Regions from separate parts of the Clostridium sp. TJA032 genome, predicted to be linked through region 1. Evidence: a T-box and tRNA genes for the amino acid it is inferred to sense, from the RefSeq annotation. Region 1 holds a T-box; the other regions hold tRNA genes.

Region 1 (4,652 bases):
AGATGTAAGGAGTTCTTTCTAATCTAGCTTCTCTTATCTTATAGCCTATTTTTTCAGCTCTATGGTCAGCTTCAACTCTAACTCCTCTTCTTCTTAATTCTTCAACAACTTCGTTTGCATAATCTGCATATTTGTCTGATAGTGGAAGAACTTTAGCTTGAACAGGAGCTATCCAAGTTGGAAGAGCACCAGCGTATTTTTCTATAAGCATTGCTAATGTTCTTTCATAGCATCCTATTGAACTTCTATGAATTATATATGGACGTTTCTTTTCTCCATCTTTATCAATATAATACATTCCAAATCTTTCTGCTAAAGCGAAATCTATTTGAATAGTTATTATTGTGTCTTCTTTTCCATGAACATTTTTAAATTGTATATCAAGTTTTGGTCCATAGAATGCAGCTTCATCATCAGCTTCAGTAAATTCTATATTTAAATGGTTTAATATTTCTCTCATTATGTTTTGAGTGTTTTCCCAAGCTTCAGGGTCATTTATATACTTTTCAGTATTATTTGGGTCCCACTTTGAGAATCTGTAAGTAATATCATCAGAGATTCCTAAAGTATCCATAACATATTTAACTAAATCAACAGTATTTTTAAATTCATCTTCTAATTGTTCAGGAGTACATACTATGTGTCCGTCAGCAAGAGTAAATTGTCTTACTCTTATAAGACCATGCATTTCTCCTGAAGCTTCATTTCTAAATAAAGTAGAAGTTTCAGCAAATCTTACTGGTAAATCTCTATAACTATGTTGAGTTGCATTATATATTGCATATTGGAATGGACAAGTCATTGGTCTTAAAGCAAATACTTCACTATCCTTTTCTTCATCTCCTAAAACGAACATACCATCTTTATAGTGGTCCCAGTGTCCTGAAATTTTATAAAGGTCGCTTTTAGCCATTAAAGGTGTTTTAGTTAAAACGTATCCTCTTCTTTGTTCCTCATCTTCAATCCATCTTTGAAGAGTTTGAATTATTCTAGCTCCCTTTGGCATTAATAGAGGAAGACCTTGACCTACATTTTCATCTGTAGTAAATATTCCAAGTTCTCTACCTAATTTATTATGGTCTCTCTTTTTAGCTTCTTCTAAAGCTTCTAAATATGCATCTAATTCAGATTTTTTAGGGAAAGCAGTTCCATATACTCTTGAAAGCATTTTGTTCTTTTCGTTACCTTTCCAGTAAGCACCAGTAGATCTTAATAACTTAACAGCTTTCATTGGTTTAATAGCCATTAAGTGAGGACCAGCACAAAGGTCAACAAAATCACCTATTTGATAGAATGAAATTACTTCATCTTCTGGAAGGTCATTTATAAGTTCTACTTTATAAGGTTCATCCTTCATAAGTTCTAAAGCTTCATTTCTAGGAAGTTCAAATCTTTTTATTTCAGGATTTTCTTTTATTATTTTTTTCATTTCTTCTTCTAATTTGTTTAATTGGTCAGCAGAAAATGGCTTTTCAGTATCAAAATCATAATAGAAGCCATTATCTATTGATGGTCCTATAGCTAATTTATCTTGTGGGAAAAGTCTTTTAACAGCAGCTGCTAGTACATGAGATGCAGTATGGTTAAAAGCATGTTGACCCTCTTTAGAATCAAAAGTACATATTTCTAATGAGGAATCCTCATTAACTATAAATCTTAAGTCCTCAACTTTTCCATTTAATATACCACAACAAGCATTTCTTGCAAGTCCTTGGCTTATGCTTTGAGCTATTTCAAAAATTGATAATCCAGCTTCTACTTCCTTTACTGAACCATCTTTAAGTGTAATTTTTATCATATTAATTTCTCCTTTCGAAATAATTTTCTTTATTCTTTCATAAAAAATAAAAACTCTCGTCTCTTTTCTAAATAGAAAAGGGACGAGAGTGTATATTCCCGTGGTTCCACCCAATTTGTGTTAAAAAACACCTCTTAAAATAATCGTAACGTGATTAAACGGACTTGATTAGAGTCACTCAGAGTTAGTTTTCAACTAATTCCATTTAAAAGTACTCACAGCTATTGTACCTTCTCTCTGAAAATGTACCAAAGTTTACTCTTCTCTTCATTGTGTTAACAAACTTATAATATTTACTTAAGATTATAAGTTTATTATTTTTGTATGTCAATGGATAAAATAAAAATAAATTCTAATTTAATTTTATATAATAATTTAAATGAAATAAAATTTTAAATGTTAAAAAAATAGAATATAGATAAATATTATATCCAAATTTTTAATAAAATAATTTTAAAAAAATATTGAAATAAAATTTAAAAAATATTATAATAAAAACATAGGTTTGCAGGTGTGGCGGAATTGGCAGACGCACTAGACTTAGGATCTAGCGCCTACGGCGTGGGGGTTCGACTCCCTTCACCTGCACCAACTTATAAGCGGGTGTAGTTCAATGGTAGAACACCAGCCTTCCAAGCTGGATACCCGGGTTCGATTCCCGGTACCCGCTCCACTTTACATAATATATTAAATTTTATGCGGGAGTGACTCAATGGTAGAGTGTCACCTTGCCAAGGTGAAAGTTGCGGGTTCGAGTCCCGTCTTCCGCTCCACTTATGCGGGTGTAGTTCAATGGTAGAACACCAGCCTTCCAAGCTGGATACCCGGGTTCGATTCCCGGTACCCGCTCCAAATTATGCACCATTAGCTCAGTTGGTAGAGCACCTGACTCTTAATCAGGGAGTCCAGGGTTCGAATCCCTGATGGTGCACCAAAAGCATCCATGTTTTGGGTGCTTTTTTTTATTTTTATAAAATTTTCTAATGAAAAAAATAGTAGGTTTTTATTAAAATTACTATATAAGAGTTGTTAAATATCATTATTGCTAATTTTAGAAATTATATTTAAATATAAAAGGGGGAAATTTATGTTTAAAGAAATATTTAATAATAAAGATTTAAGTATTGTTTTTACAGGAGATAGTATAACTCATGGGGCACTTCATACTAAGGGATATAGAAGTTATACTGAATATTTTAGAGAGATATTAATAAGAAATAATAATTTTAATAATAGAAAAAATTCTAATATTAGTGTTTTTAATACTGGAATTTCTGGGGCTACAACCTTAGATATATTAGAAAATTTTGATGATTGTATAAAGAAGTATAGTCCTAATATTGTTTTTATTATGCTCGGTATGAATGATTGTGCAGAAAATAAGGTACCTTTAGAAATTTATAAAAAAAATATATTAAGAATTATAGAAAAAGTTGAGAGCTTAGGAGCTAATATTTTTATTCAAACTAGTAATATAATAAATAATGATATTAGTAGAAAAAGTATTGATGAGTATATGGATATTTTAAGAATGATTTCTAAGGAGAGAAATATATTTTTAATAGATCATTATAGAAGTTGGGAAGAACTTTATAACAAGGATTTAAATATTAAATCCTTACTTTTAAGTGATAATATTCATCCAAATGAGTTAGGACATTTAGAAATTACTAAATTTATTTTTAATAGCTTAAACATTTTAGATAAAGATGTTTTAGATTCTTTGTTAAATGACCATATCTTTTATAAAAAAGAAAAGGTAAAAGAGTTAGAGTATGTTATAGAAAATTCTTTTAATGTTTATGATATTTTTTCTGAAGAAAGTAAAAGAAAAATAGAATTGATATATAAGATAATAGTAGAGGAAAAAGGAAGTGTTTTTGAATTTATATATAGTAAGCGTTTTAGTGAAGATAGGATATTTTTTAAAAACTATATTGAATATCTAGAAGAAAGAGTGCGCTGGGAACTAAATGATGGTTCTATAGAAAGTAAGAAAAGATTTATGCTTAATTTATATAATGAAAATTTTAATATAAAATATATATTAAATAATTTTTCTGATACTGTTTTAAAATTTAAGCCTAGGGTTTTATTTATATCTTTAAATGAAGAAGTAGATAATCTATATGAGTTTGAGAAAGATATTTTTAAGTTATATATTAAGACAAAGGAGATAAATACTTTTTTAGTAATAGAAAATTTATTAAATCTTAAGAAAGAGTGTATAGAAGTTATAGAAAATTTAGTTAAAAATAGAGAGATATTATTTATAAATCATTATGAATATTTTAAAAATATAAAACTTTATAATAGTGATTTTGGTGAAATATTTTTTTCGAAGAATAAACTAAGTTATAAAGGAGAAATTTTAATTGCTAGAAATCTTTTTAAAATATTTAACATATATGATGAGAAAAGTTTAATATGTAGTTTAAAGTTCTTTTAAATTTAAGCTAAATAAAAACCTAAAAAGTTTTTATTTAGCTTTTTATACGTAATTTAAGGCTCTTTGCAAAATAAAATCTTCAATAAATTCCTCAGAATATATTTTTTTTCCCATAAGGTTAAATATTAATTCTTCTCTTGCATATCCTTCCTTATATAGTTTTAAATTTTTAGTTAATTTTTTTAAAGAACCAGGAGTAAGTCCTAAAAGTATTTTAAGGTCTTTACTTGTATAAAAATTTTTTGAAAAAAGTTCATTTAAATTATTTTGCATTTCCAATTTATAATTTAAATCCACAACCTTATCTTTGTGTGGGCCTTGTTTAGATCTATGATGTTTTTTACATAAGTATTTATAATTAAGATTAAAATCTAAACCGCCTTCAGATTTATGAACTATGTGATG
Region 2 (4,652 bases), on a different contig from region 1:
ATATAGTTGCACTTAGACCTATGAGGAATGGGGTTATATCAGATTATGAAATGACTGAAGCTATGCTTAAATATTTCATAAAAAAAGGTGTTGGAAATAGAAGAATATCAGCACCTAAAGTTATGATTTGTATTCCTTGTCAAGCAACAGAAATAGAGAAGAGAGCTGTTATAGATGCAGCAAAAAATTCAGGAGCTAAAGATGTTTACCTTATAGAAGAACCATTAGCAGCTGCTATAGGAGCAGGTTTAGATATATCTAAAGCAAGTGGACATATGGTTGTTGATATAGGTGGAGGTACAGCAGATATAGCAATAATTTCTCTTGGAGGAATTGTTATAAGAGAGTCTGTAAAAGTAGCTGGTGATAAATTTGATGAAGCTATAATAAAGTTTGTAAGAAATAAATATAAGCTTATGATTGGTGAAAGAACAGCAGAAGAATTAAAAATAAACGTTGCTACAGCAGTAGAAGGAAATAGAAAAGAAACTATGGAAGTTAAAGGAAGAAACCTTATTACAGGACTACCAGGAACTATAAATGTTGATAGTGATGAGCTTAGAATGGCTTTAAAAGATGAAGTTAGCACAATTGGAGAGGCAGTTCATTCTGTTCTTGAAAAAACACCACCAGAATTAGCAGCAGACATAATAGAAGAAGGAATTCTTATGACTGGTGGAGGAGCTTTATTAAATGGACTTGATAGATTTATTGAGGAAAGGACAGGCATTAAGGTTAAAGTAGCAGATGATGCTATAAAATGCGTTGCAGAGGGTACTGGTAAGGTATTAAAGACATTTGAAAAATTAAATATAAGTATGGATAATTTAGAAGTTAAATTGATAGACGAATAAAATTAACTACATATCTCTTAGATTAAGAGATATGTAGTTAATTTTTTTTATTTAAGTTATAGGCTGTAACTAAAGAATCTGCTATAACTTTAGACATATCTAATATAAAATTTAATCTAATAGGTCTAGAAGTAAATGATTCTATATTCTCAGAAGAATCTACTATAGCTATTATAGAAATATTTCCAACACTTCTTAAAGTTTTTCCAACACCTTTTCCAGGATATATTGGCTTAGTTCTAACATGAATTTCTCCAATAGAATTTGCATCACCTAAGCAAGCATCAATTGCTAGTATTTTATGATTAGGATATGCTTTTGAAATTTTATCTATTTCAGTATCTAAATTTAAGGCGTGAATTGGAGATTTTAAAGTTCCAAAAACCTTTAAAGGAAAAGATTTTTCTTTTAATAATGTACCAACCATAGGGCCAAGACAATCACCAATACATTTATCTGTTCCTATACATACTATAATTGTTTTTTCATCTATATGATTTTTAAGGAAATTAGAAATTTTATAATATGATAAGTTATTTTTATAGTAAATTTTCACTTTTTCCAAGGTATCACTATGTCAAAGGCTTAAAACTAGTTTGACATACTCCTTTCTTAATATTTTAAGTTTCTATCAGTTAATTATATGAAGGAAAAAATAGAAATATTAAATCAAGTATAAAAATATTTTATGTGGAAATTATTAAAGAGGAGGTGAAGAAATTTATGAGTAGAAAAGTTTTAAGTATTTTAGTAATAACTTTAACTATTATAACTTTAGGAGTTATTATAAATATTCCGAAGGTAAATAAAGAAAAAATAAAATTGAAAAAAGAAAGTTTAGTACTTAATGAAAATAATAATTTCAATAAAGAAAAAGTAGAAAAAGCACCTTTAAACGAAGAAAAAGTAATTTTGCCAAGTAAAGAAAAAAGTAATATAGAAAAAGATAATTTTATTAAAAAAGATGAAAATAATAAAGTAGAAGAAAATGATAAAAAAGAATTAGAAATAAATAAAGATTCAAATAAAGTTAATGAATTTAAAAATAGTAGTTCAAAGGAAAAAAATAATTCCTTAAAAGAAAATAAAAAGGAAAATATAAAGCTTTTTAAAGTTGATAAGTACTCTATTCCAAGTAAGATAAGTAAGAAGGATAAATTTAAATTATTAAAATTATCTAAGGAGTTATCTATAGATGACTATAAAACTTTATTAAAGCACATAAAAAGAACAGATGAGTTAGAGGCAGCTATTGATATATTTAAAATACTTCAAGAGAAGCTATCCTATAAAGATTTTGAGTATGTAAAAGAATTATTAAATCCTTTTATAAATATATCGCTAATAGAAGAAAAAATATAAGTTAAAAAAGAAGTAAATTGGAGAAAAAAAGAGTAATTTAAAAATAAATTAACATAATATCTTTAAATGGCTTAAAATTGAGTTTGAAATAAAAAGCATAACAATATATACTAAGTCTTGTCGATTGGCGATGAGCCAAGAGATAGAAGTTAAAAATACGCTGGTGTGGCTCAATTGGCAGAGCAGCTGACTTGTAATCAGCAGGTTATCGGTTCAAGTCCGATCATCAGCTCCATAAGTGGTGGAATTCCCGAGTGGCCAAAGGGGGCAGACTGTAAATCTGTTGTCGGACGACTTCGAAGGTTCGAATCCTTCTTCCACCACCAATAAGGTCGCATAGCTCAGCTGGGAGAGCACCTGCCTTACAAGCAGGGGGTCACAGGTTCGATCCCTGTTGCGACCACCATTAAAAATAAAATAATAAATACGCTGGTGTGGCTCAATTGGCAGAGCAGCTGACTTGTAATCAGCAGGTTATCGGTTCAAGTCCGATCATCAGCTCCATAAGTGGTGGAATTCCCGAGTGGCCAAAGGGGGCAGACTGTAAATCTGTTGTCGGACGACTTCGAAGGTTCGAATCCTTCTTCCACCACCAATTAAAAAATAAAATATAAATATGCTGGTGTGGCTCAATTGGCAGAGCAGCTGACTTGTAATCAGCAGGTTATCGGTTCAAGTCCGATCATCAGCTCCAAATGTGGTGGAATTCCCGAGTGGCCAAAGGGGGCAGACTGTAAATCTGTTGTCGGACGACTTCGAAGGTTCGAATCCTTCTTCCACCACCAGCAAGAGACACTTAATTTAGTGTCTCTTTGTTAAAATAATATATTTAAAATAGAATATTTAGTATTTATATACTCTTATCCAGAGAGGTGGAGGGAAACAGGCCCTATGAAACCCGGCAACCAGTGAAATTCACTAAGGTGCCAATTCCGGTAAAGAAATTCTTTACAAGATGAGAGAAGATAAATTTAGTGTATAACTAAAATCTCTTCTTAAGTCTTTAAGAAGAGATTTTTTTATTAAAATCATTTTAAAGGCGCGCATTAAGATGATTTTAATAAACAAAAAATATATTATTTTAAGTCGTGGGAAGATAATAAATATTACTTGTTGAATATATAGGGTTGGATAAATAAAAAATGAAAGGGGTGAATTAGCTATCTTAATATAAGTGTAAGATAGCCTAAATCATGAGAAGATTATTTACATCAGAATCAGTTACTGAAGGACATCCAGATAAAATTTGTGACCAAATTTCAGATGCAGTTTTAGATGCTATATTTGAAAAAGATCCAAATGCAAGAGTTGCTTGTGAAACAGCTGTTACTACAGGATTAGTAGTTGTAATGGGAGAAATAACAACAAACTGTTATGTTGATATTCCTAAAATAGCTAGAGAAACTATAAAAAATATAGGATATGATAGAGCTAAATATGGATTTGACTGTGAAACTTGTTCAGTTATGACTACAATAGATGAGCAATCATCAGATATCGCTATGGGTGTTGATGAAGCTTTAGAATCAAGAGCAGGAGAAAAAATTGATATAGATGCAGTAGGTGCAGGAGACCAAGGAATGATGTTTGGTTTTGCTACTAATGAAACTGAAGAATTTATGCCAGCACCAATAGCTATGGCTCATAGATTATCAAGAAGATTAACAGAGGTAAGAAAGAACGGAACTTTACCTTACTTAAGACCAGATGGAAAAACTCAAGTTACTGTTGAGTATGAAGATGACAAACCAGTTAGAATAGATGCAATAGTAATTTCAACACAACATGGTCCTGAGGTTTCTCAAGAGCAAATACAAGCTGATTTAATGGAGCATGTTATAAAAGCTGTTATACCAGCAGAATTATTAGATGAAAATACTAAATACTATATAAATCCAACTGGAAGATTCGTTATAGGCGGACCTCAAGGAGATGCTGGATTAACAGGAAGAAAAATAATTGTTGACACTTATGGTGGATATGGAAGACACGGTGGTGGTGCTTTCTCAGGAAAAGATCCAACTAAGGTTGATAGATCAGCTGCATATGCTGCTAGATGGGTAGCTAAAAACTTAGTTGCTGCAGGTGTTGCAGATAAATTAGAAGTTCAAGTTGCTTATGCTATAGGTGTTGCTAAACCAGTATCAATAATAGTAGATACTTTCGGAACAGGAAAAATTTCTGACGAAAAAATAGTTGATATAATAAATAAGGTATTTGACTTAAGACCAGGTGCTATAATAAGAGACTTAGACTTAAGAAGACCTATATACAAACAAACAGCTGCTTATGGACACTTTGGAAGAACAGATTTAGACCTTCCATGGGAAAACTTAAATAAAGTTGAAGAAATAAAAAAATATCTTTAATATAAAAAAGCTTAGGATTTTTCCTAAGCTTTTTTATATATTATTTATAAGTTCATAAAATTAATTT
Region 3 (4,652 bases), on a different contig from region 1:
TCAAGTTCTACAAAAGGCAATCCTAAATTAAGAAAAAATGCTTTAGTATCTTCTACAGAAAATTTATCTAAAGTTTTTATAAAAAATCCATCATTTTCACTATGAAAATTTTTATAAGGGAAACTAATTAAAGAATTTGTTATATTACATCTTCCATTTCCAGTAGTAAGAATTTTCTTACCGACTCTATCAGTTCCTTCAACTATAGCAACATCTAAACCAAAATCTTTAGCTGTAATTGCAGCTGTCATACCAGAGGCTCCACCTCCTAAAATAACTACATCATGATATATCATAATTTTAAAATTCTCCTTTCTAAGTTTATCTATTAATAATCAAATAATTTTAAAATTTATTATATTTTTTATCATAACATTTCTAAACTTGAATTGTATCACATTTAAGTGTTTATAGATACTTAAAGAGAAAAAATGAAAGGTAATATTATTTTATTTGGTGAGAAATAATATTACAGGAGGTGTTTATTTATGAAATTTAAAATTACAAATGAAATCTTAGAAGGATATAATACAGAATTAAAAATAAGAAGAATGAATTATGACCAAGTTGTAGTAGATTATAATAATAATTCAGGAATAAAAACATTTAAAATGATTGATGGAGAATTAGTTTCAGAGGGAGAGGTTGATGAGATAATTAAAAAACATACTGATTTGTTAAAAATAAAAATAAATAGAGGTACTTCAGCTTTATTTTATAAAGGGATAATAGATTCTATAGAGGAAGCTATAGAAGAGGTAAATTCTTTAGTGGTTTTAAATGATTTTACTAAAATAACAAGTAGAAAGGGCTTTTGGGATAAAGATATACTTGTGTATTTAAATGGGAGATATCCCATAAAAATTGAAGCAAGTGGAAGAAATTTTAAAGAAAATAGCTATAAATTTAATATAAAGGTTCTAGAAGATACAGAATTCATTGAAATGTGCTATTTTAATATAGAAAAATTAAATAATCAAATAAATTGGAGAGAAAGACAATTAAGTATATATAAAAAAATAGTCAAAAAAATAGAAAAATAGAGTAATTTTGAGTAAAATAGAGAAATTGAAAAATAATTTTATTAAATAGCTATAAATAGCTTAAAATAACTAAAAAAACTGTTGACATAACTTTAATTTTTGGGTATTATAGACCTTGTCAGGTCGCCAAGAGCGAAAGACAAAAACAAAATAAACAAATTTAGTTTAAAGCTAAAACTGGTCAAAATGATGTGGTTTTAAGAGTTAATGTGGCCCCTTGGTCAAGCGGTTAAGACACCACCCTTTCACGGTGGTAACAGGGGTTCGATTCCCCTAGGGGTCACCAACATGGTCGCATAGCTCAGCTGGGAGAGCACCTGCCTTACAAGCAGGGGGTCACAGGTTCGATCCCTGTTGCGACCACCATAAAACTTTTAATGGCTCAGTAGCTCAGTTGGTTAGAGTGCCGGCCTGTCACGCCGGAGGTCGAGGGTTCGAGCCCCTTCTGAGTCGCCACATTTTTGGCCCCTTGGTCAAGCGGTTAAGACACCACCCTTTCACGGTGGTAACAGGGGTTCGATTCCCCTAGGGGTCACCATATTACGGTCGCATAGCTCAGCTGGGAGAGCACCTGCCTTACAAGCAGGGGGTCACAGGTTCGATCCCTGTTGCGACCACCATAAAAGTTTTTAATGGCTCAGTAGCTCAGTTGGTTAGAGTGCCGGCCTGTCACGCCGGAGGTCGAGGGTTCGAGCCCCTTCTGAGTCGCCAGTTTTGGCCCCTTGGTCAAGCGGTTAAGACACCACCCTTTCACGGTGGTAACAGGGGTTCGATTCCCCTAGGGGTCACCATATTACGGTCGCATAGCTCAGCTGGGAGAGCACCTGCCTTACAAGCAGGGGGTCACAGGTTCGATCCCTGTTGCGACCACCATAAACTTTTAATGGCTCAGTAGCTCAGTTGGTTAGAGTGCCGGCCTGTCACGCCGGAGGTCGAGGGTTCGAGCCCCTTCTGAGTCGCCATATGCTGGTGTGGCTCAATTGGCAGAGCAGCTGACTTGTAATCAGCAGGTTATCGGTTCAAGTCCGATCATCAGCTCCAAATTGAACTTCAGTTTAACTGAAGTTCTTTTTTTATTCTGTAATAGAATAAAAGTTTAATTTATTTATGCTAAAAATGCACCTTATCTTTTAAGGAAGATAAGGTGCATTTTTTATTTTTTATTTTTTAGTTTTTTAGTTTTTCTTATGTCTACACCATAAGTTTTAAATGGAGTAAAATTACCTATAATTCTAGACATTATTCTTTCAGCATAATACTGGCTTAATTCTTCGACATTTAAGTTAGTTGATATAATCATTTTTTTATTTAATAGTAATTTTTTATTTAATATAGAAAATAATTCTGTAGTAGAAAAGTCAGTAATTTGTTCACTACCTAAATCGTCTATAATTAATAAATCACAATTAATTAATAAATCTTCTAACTCTGAATTATTATTAAATCTTATATCTTTGAGATTTTGCATTAATTCATCTGCTGTTCTATAGACTACAAAGAATCCATTATCTAATAAATATTTAGAAATACAATACGTGATAAATGTTTTTCCTGTACCAGGTTTACCATATAAAAAAAGATTTTTATTATGTAAATTAAAATCTTTTAAGTAATGTTGTTCGAGTTGAGTCCTTATCCATTGCATATTTTCTCTAGGAGACATAGAATTATTCTCATCACGTATTGGAGAAAATAGATTTAAATCAAATTTAGAAAAATTATTTTCTTTTAATGCATCTTCCATATGTGAGTTTTTATAATATATCTTTATAAGATTATTTTGATAGCAACTACATTTTTGTAAACCTATATAACCTGTATCTTTACATTTAGGACATTTGTAATGTAATTCTAAAAAATTTTTTGGATAATTATTTTCAAGAAGTAAATTCTCTTTATTTTTTACTAAACGTTGAATTTTATTTTTCAAATCATTAAATTTAGATTCGTCTAAATTATTTAAAGCTAAGATAGAAAGTTTTAAGGATAGTTTTCCTATTTCTTTTTCATAATCTAAAACTTCTGGTAAAGTTTGTTTTATTTCGTTTCTTCTTTTTTGTAATTCTAATTTTTCATTATATCGTGTATTTTCATAAATATCCATTAATTTTGATTTATAGCCTTTAATCACTTAAATCACATCCCAACCATTCTTTTTCTAATTCTTCATAGTCATAATCTCTTTGCGTGAAATTTACTGGCCTAGCAGGTTTCTTTTGATGTACAGATGACTTATTTATATTAGGTCTACTAAATGTTTTTGAAGAATTAGAGTTTTTCTTAACATCTTTTTTTGCTACATCTTCAAGAGTTTTAATACCATCTTTAAACCACTTACTTAATATACCATCTATATATTTAAAATCAGCTCTATTTAAGCGTTCAAAGCATATATCACAAGCTTTGCAAATTAATTCAACAGAAAAATTATAAGTTAAAAGCCATTTTTCCATCATAGTTTCTTGAGGTTTCATTATTTCTGTATTTTGGATTCCTAAATATTTTAGAATTTTTCTTATCTTAACCCATTTATCTTCTGTTTTAGTTATATAAGCTTGGGCTTCCTCTATTGATTTTATACCAGCATTGTGCCAGCTAAGAGCCACAGTTTCTATGTATCTAACATCTTTTTTTCCCTTAGATACACAATACTCTATTAGTATTAATATAAGCTCAGAAGAGAAATTAAGCTCTGTTTGCCAAGAAAGATATGTTGTCATTTCCTTAGTTGATAAGGGACGACATATAAGTTTTTCTATATCTTTTAGCATATCCTTGGTATTATTCTCATCAAGTGCTGAAAGCAAATCAACTGAGTTTTGACTTGATGAGTGAGTCCCTTCTGATAAATCTAAGAATTCTATTTTAAAGTTATTCATTTTATCTATAGGAATTAGTTTTATAACACCTTCTTCATGCCAATAGTTAAGAGCATTCATTATATCTGATTCTAAAAGGTTTAGGTTTGTTGCTAAAATTGATGAGTTAACTCCAGGTTCTCCTGTGAAGTTATATTTTAACAATAATAAATAAACCTTAATAAATTCTCCACGAGCTTTAGGCATGTATTCTTCTAAAAATACATTACTAACAGGAGTAAACTTAGTGGCTGAGTTTTTTAACATAAAAGTACTCAAAAAATAACCACCTTTCTAGATTTATAAATAGTCTAATTTTAAAATAAGAACAATAAAAAATAGACTATGTTTAATTATATCAAAGTGTGTTTTCTATAACAATAAAGTATGCTTTTATAAATAGCAAAAAATATTTTCTTAGCATGAATAATTTTTCTTTAAATGGGAACATTAATTTAAGTGTTTAAAATTATAACCTAAGGAGAGTAAAATTATGAATTCATTAGATTGAAAGAATAAATTTTTTTTGAAAACTTTTTTTGCTTTAATTATTTTTATATTTATTTTTAAATTAGATGTTTATTCTAAAACTTTTTCTAATATAGGTAGCTTAGGAAGAGTTGCTTTTATAAATATGCCTTATATATCTAACATTTATGTAGAGGCTTATGAATTATCTATAAATAATAAGATTATAGGATATATAGAAAGCAAAGAAAAATTTCAAGAGGTCTTAGAATTAGTAAAAGAT

Evidence for each region. A T-box is a leader RNA that pairs with one kind of tRNA and senses whether it is charged. The one in region 1 lies ahead of thrS (threonine--tRNA ligase), so its partner is inferred to be a tRNA-Thr.
Region 2: it encodes a tRNA-Thr, which carries the amino acid that the T-box ahead of thrS (threonine--tRNA ligase) is inferred to sense. The anticodon was not compared.
Region 3: it encodes a tRNA-Thr, which carries the amino acid that the T-box ahead of thrS (threonine--tRNA ligase) is inferred to sense. The anticodon was not compared.

Annotation. Positions count from the first base shown of each region.
Region 1 covers NZ_JBZEFB010000003.1:84,578-89,229, reverse strand. The annotation lists gene thrS (threonine--tRNA ligase) at 1-1,798, opposite strand, end outside; T-box leader at 1,874-2,078, opposite strand; tRNA gene AC4FRL_RS08725 (tRNA-Leu) at 2,306-2,389, shown strand; tRNA gene AC4FRL_RS08720 (tRNA-Gly) at 2,398-2,471, shown strand; tRNA gene AC4FRL_RS08715 (tRNA-Gly) at 2,497-2,571, shown strand; tRNA gene AC4FRL_RS08710 (tRNA-Gly) at 2,577-2,650, shown strand; tRNA gene AC4FRL_RS08705 (tRNA-Lys) at 2,657-2,732, shown strand; gene AC4FRL_RS08700 (SGNH/GDSL hydrolase family protein) at 2,886-4,247, shown strand; gene AC4FRL_RS08695 (HNH endonuclease signature motif containing protein) at 4,290-4,652, opposite strand, start outside.
Region 2 covers NZ_JBZEFB010000001.1:1,474,917-1,479,568, reverse strand. The annotation lists gene mreB (rod shape-determining protein MreB) at 1-854, shown strand, start outside; gene yyaC (spore protease YyaC) at 892-1,419, opposite strand; gene AC4FRL_RS06840 (hypothetical protein) at 1,578-2,216, shown strand; tRNA gene AC4FRL_RS06835 (tRNA-Thr) at 2,376-2,451, shown strand; tRNA gene AC4FRL_RS06830 (tRNA-Tyr) at 2,457-2,542, shown strand; tRNA gene AC4FRL_RS06825 (tRNA-Val) at 2,547-2,622, shown strand; tRNA gene AC4FRL_RS06820 (tRNA-Thr) at 2,645-2,720, shown strand; tRNA gene AC4FRL_RS06815 (tRNA-Tyr) at 2,726-2,811, shown strand; tRNA gene AC4FRL_RS06810 (tRNA-Thr) at 2,835-2,910, shown strand; tRNA gene AC4FRL_RS06805 (tRNA-Tyr) at 2,916-3,001, shown strand; SAM riboswitch class I at 3,074-3,178, shown strand; gene metK (methionine adenosyltransferase) at 3,410-4,585, shown strand.
Region 3 covers NZ_JBZEFB010000004.1:165,006-169,657, reverse strand. The annotation lists gene AC4FRL_RS10240 (BaiN/RdsA family NAD(P)/FAD-dependent oxidoreductase) at 1-296, opposite strand, end outside; gene AC4FRL_RS10235 (hypothetical protein) at 489-1,043, shown strand; tRNA gene AC4FRL_RS10230 (tRNA-Glu) at 1,255-1,329, shown strand; tRNA gene AC4FRL_RS10225 (tRNA-Val) at 1,334-1,409, shown strand; tRNA gene AC4FRL_RS10220 (tRNA-Asp) at 1,423-1,499, shown strand; tRNA gene AC4FRL_RS10215 (tRNA-Glu) at 1,507-1,581, shown strand; tRNA gene AC4FRL_RS10210 (tRNA-Val) at 1,588-1,663, shown strand; tRNA gene AC4FRL_RS10205 (tRNA-Asp) at 1,678-1,754, shown strand; tRNA gene AC4FRL_RS10200 (tRNA-Glu) at 1,760-1,834, shown strand; tRNA gene AC4FRL_RS10195 (tRNA-Val) at 1,841-1,916, shown strand; tRNA gene AC4FRL_RS10190 (tRNA-Asp) at 1,929-2,005, shown strand; tRNA gene AC4FRL_RS10185 (tRNA-Thr) at 2,009-2,084, shown strand; gene AC4FRL_RS10180 (ATP-binding protein) at 2,197-3,174, opposite strand; gene AC4FRL_RS10175 (DnaD domain protein) at 3,167-4,180, opposite strand; gene AC4FRL_RS10170 (M23 family metallopeptidase) at 4,428-4,652, shown strand, end outside.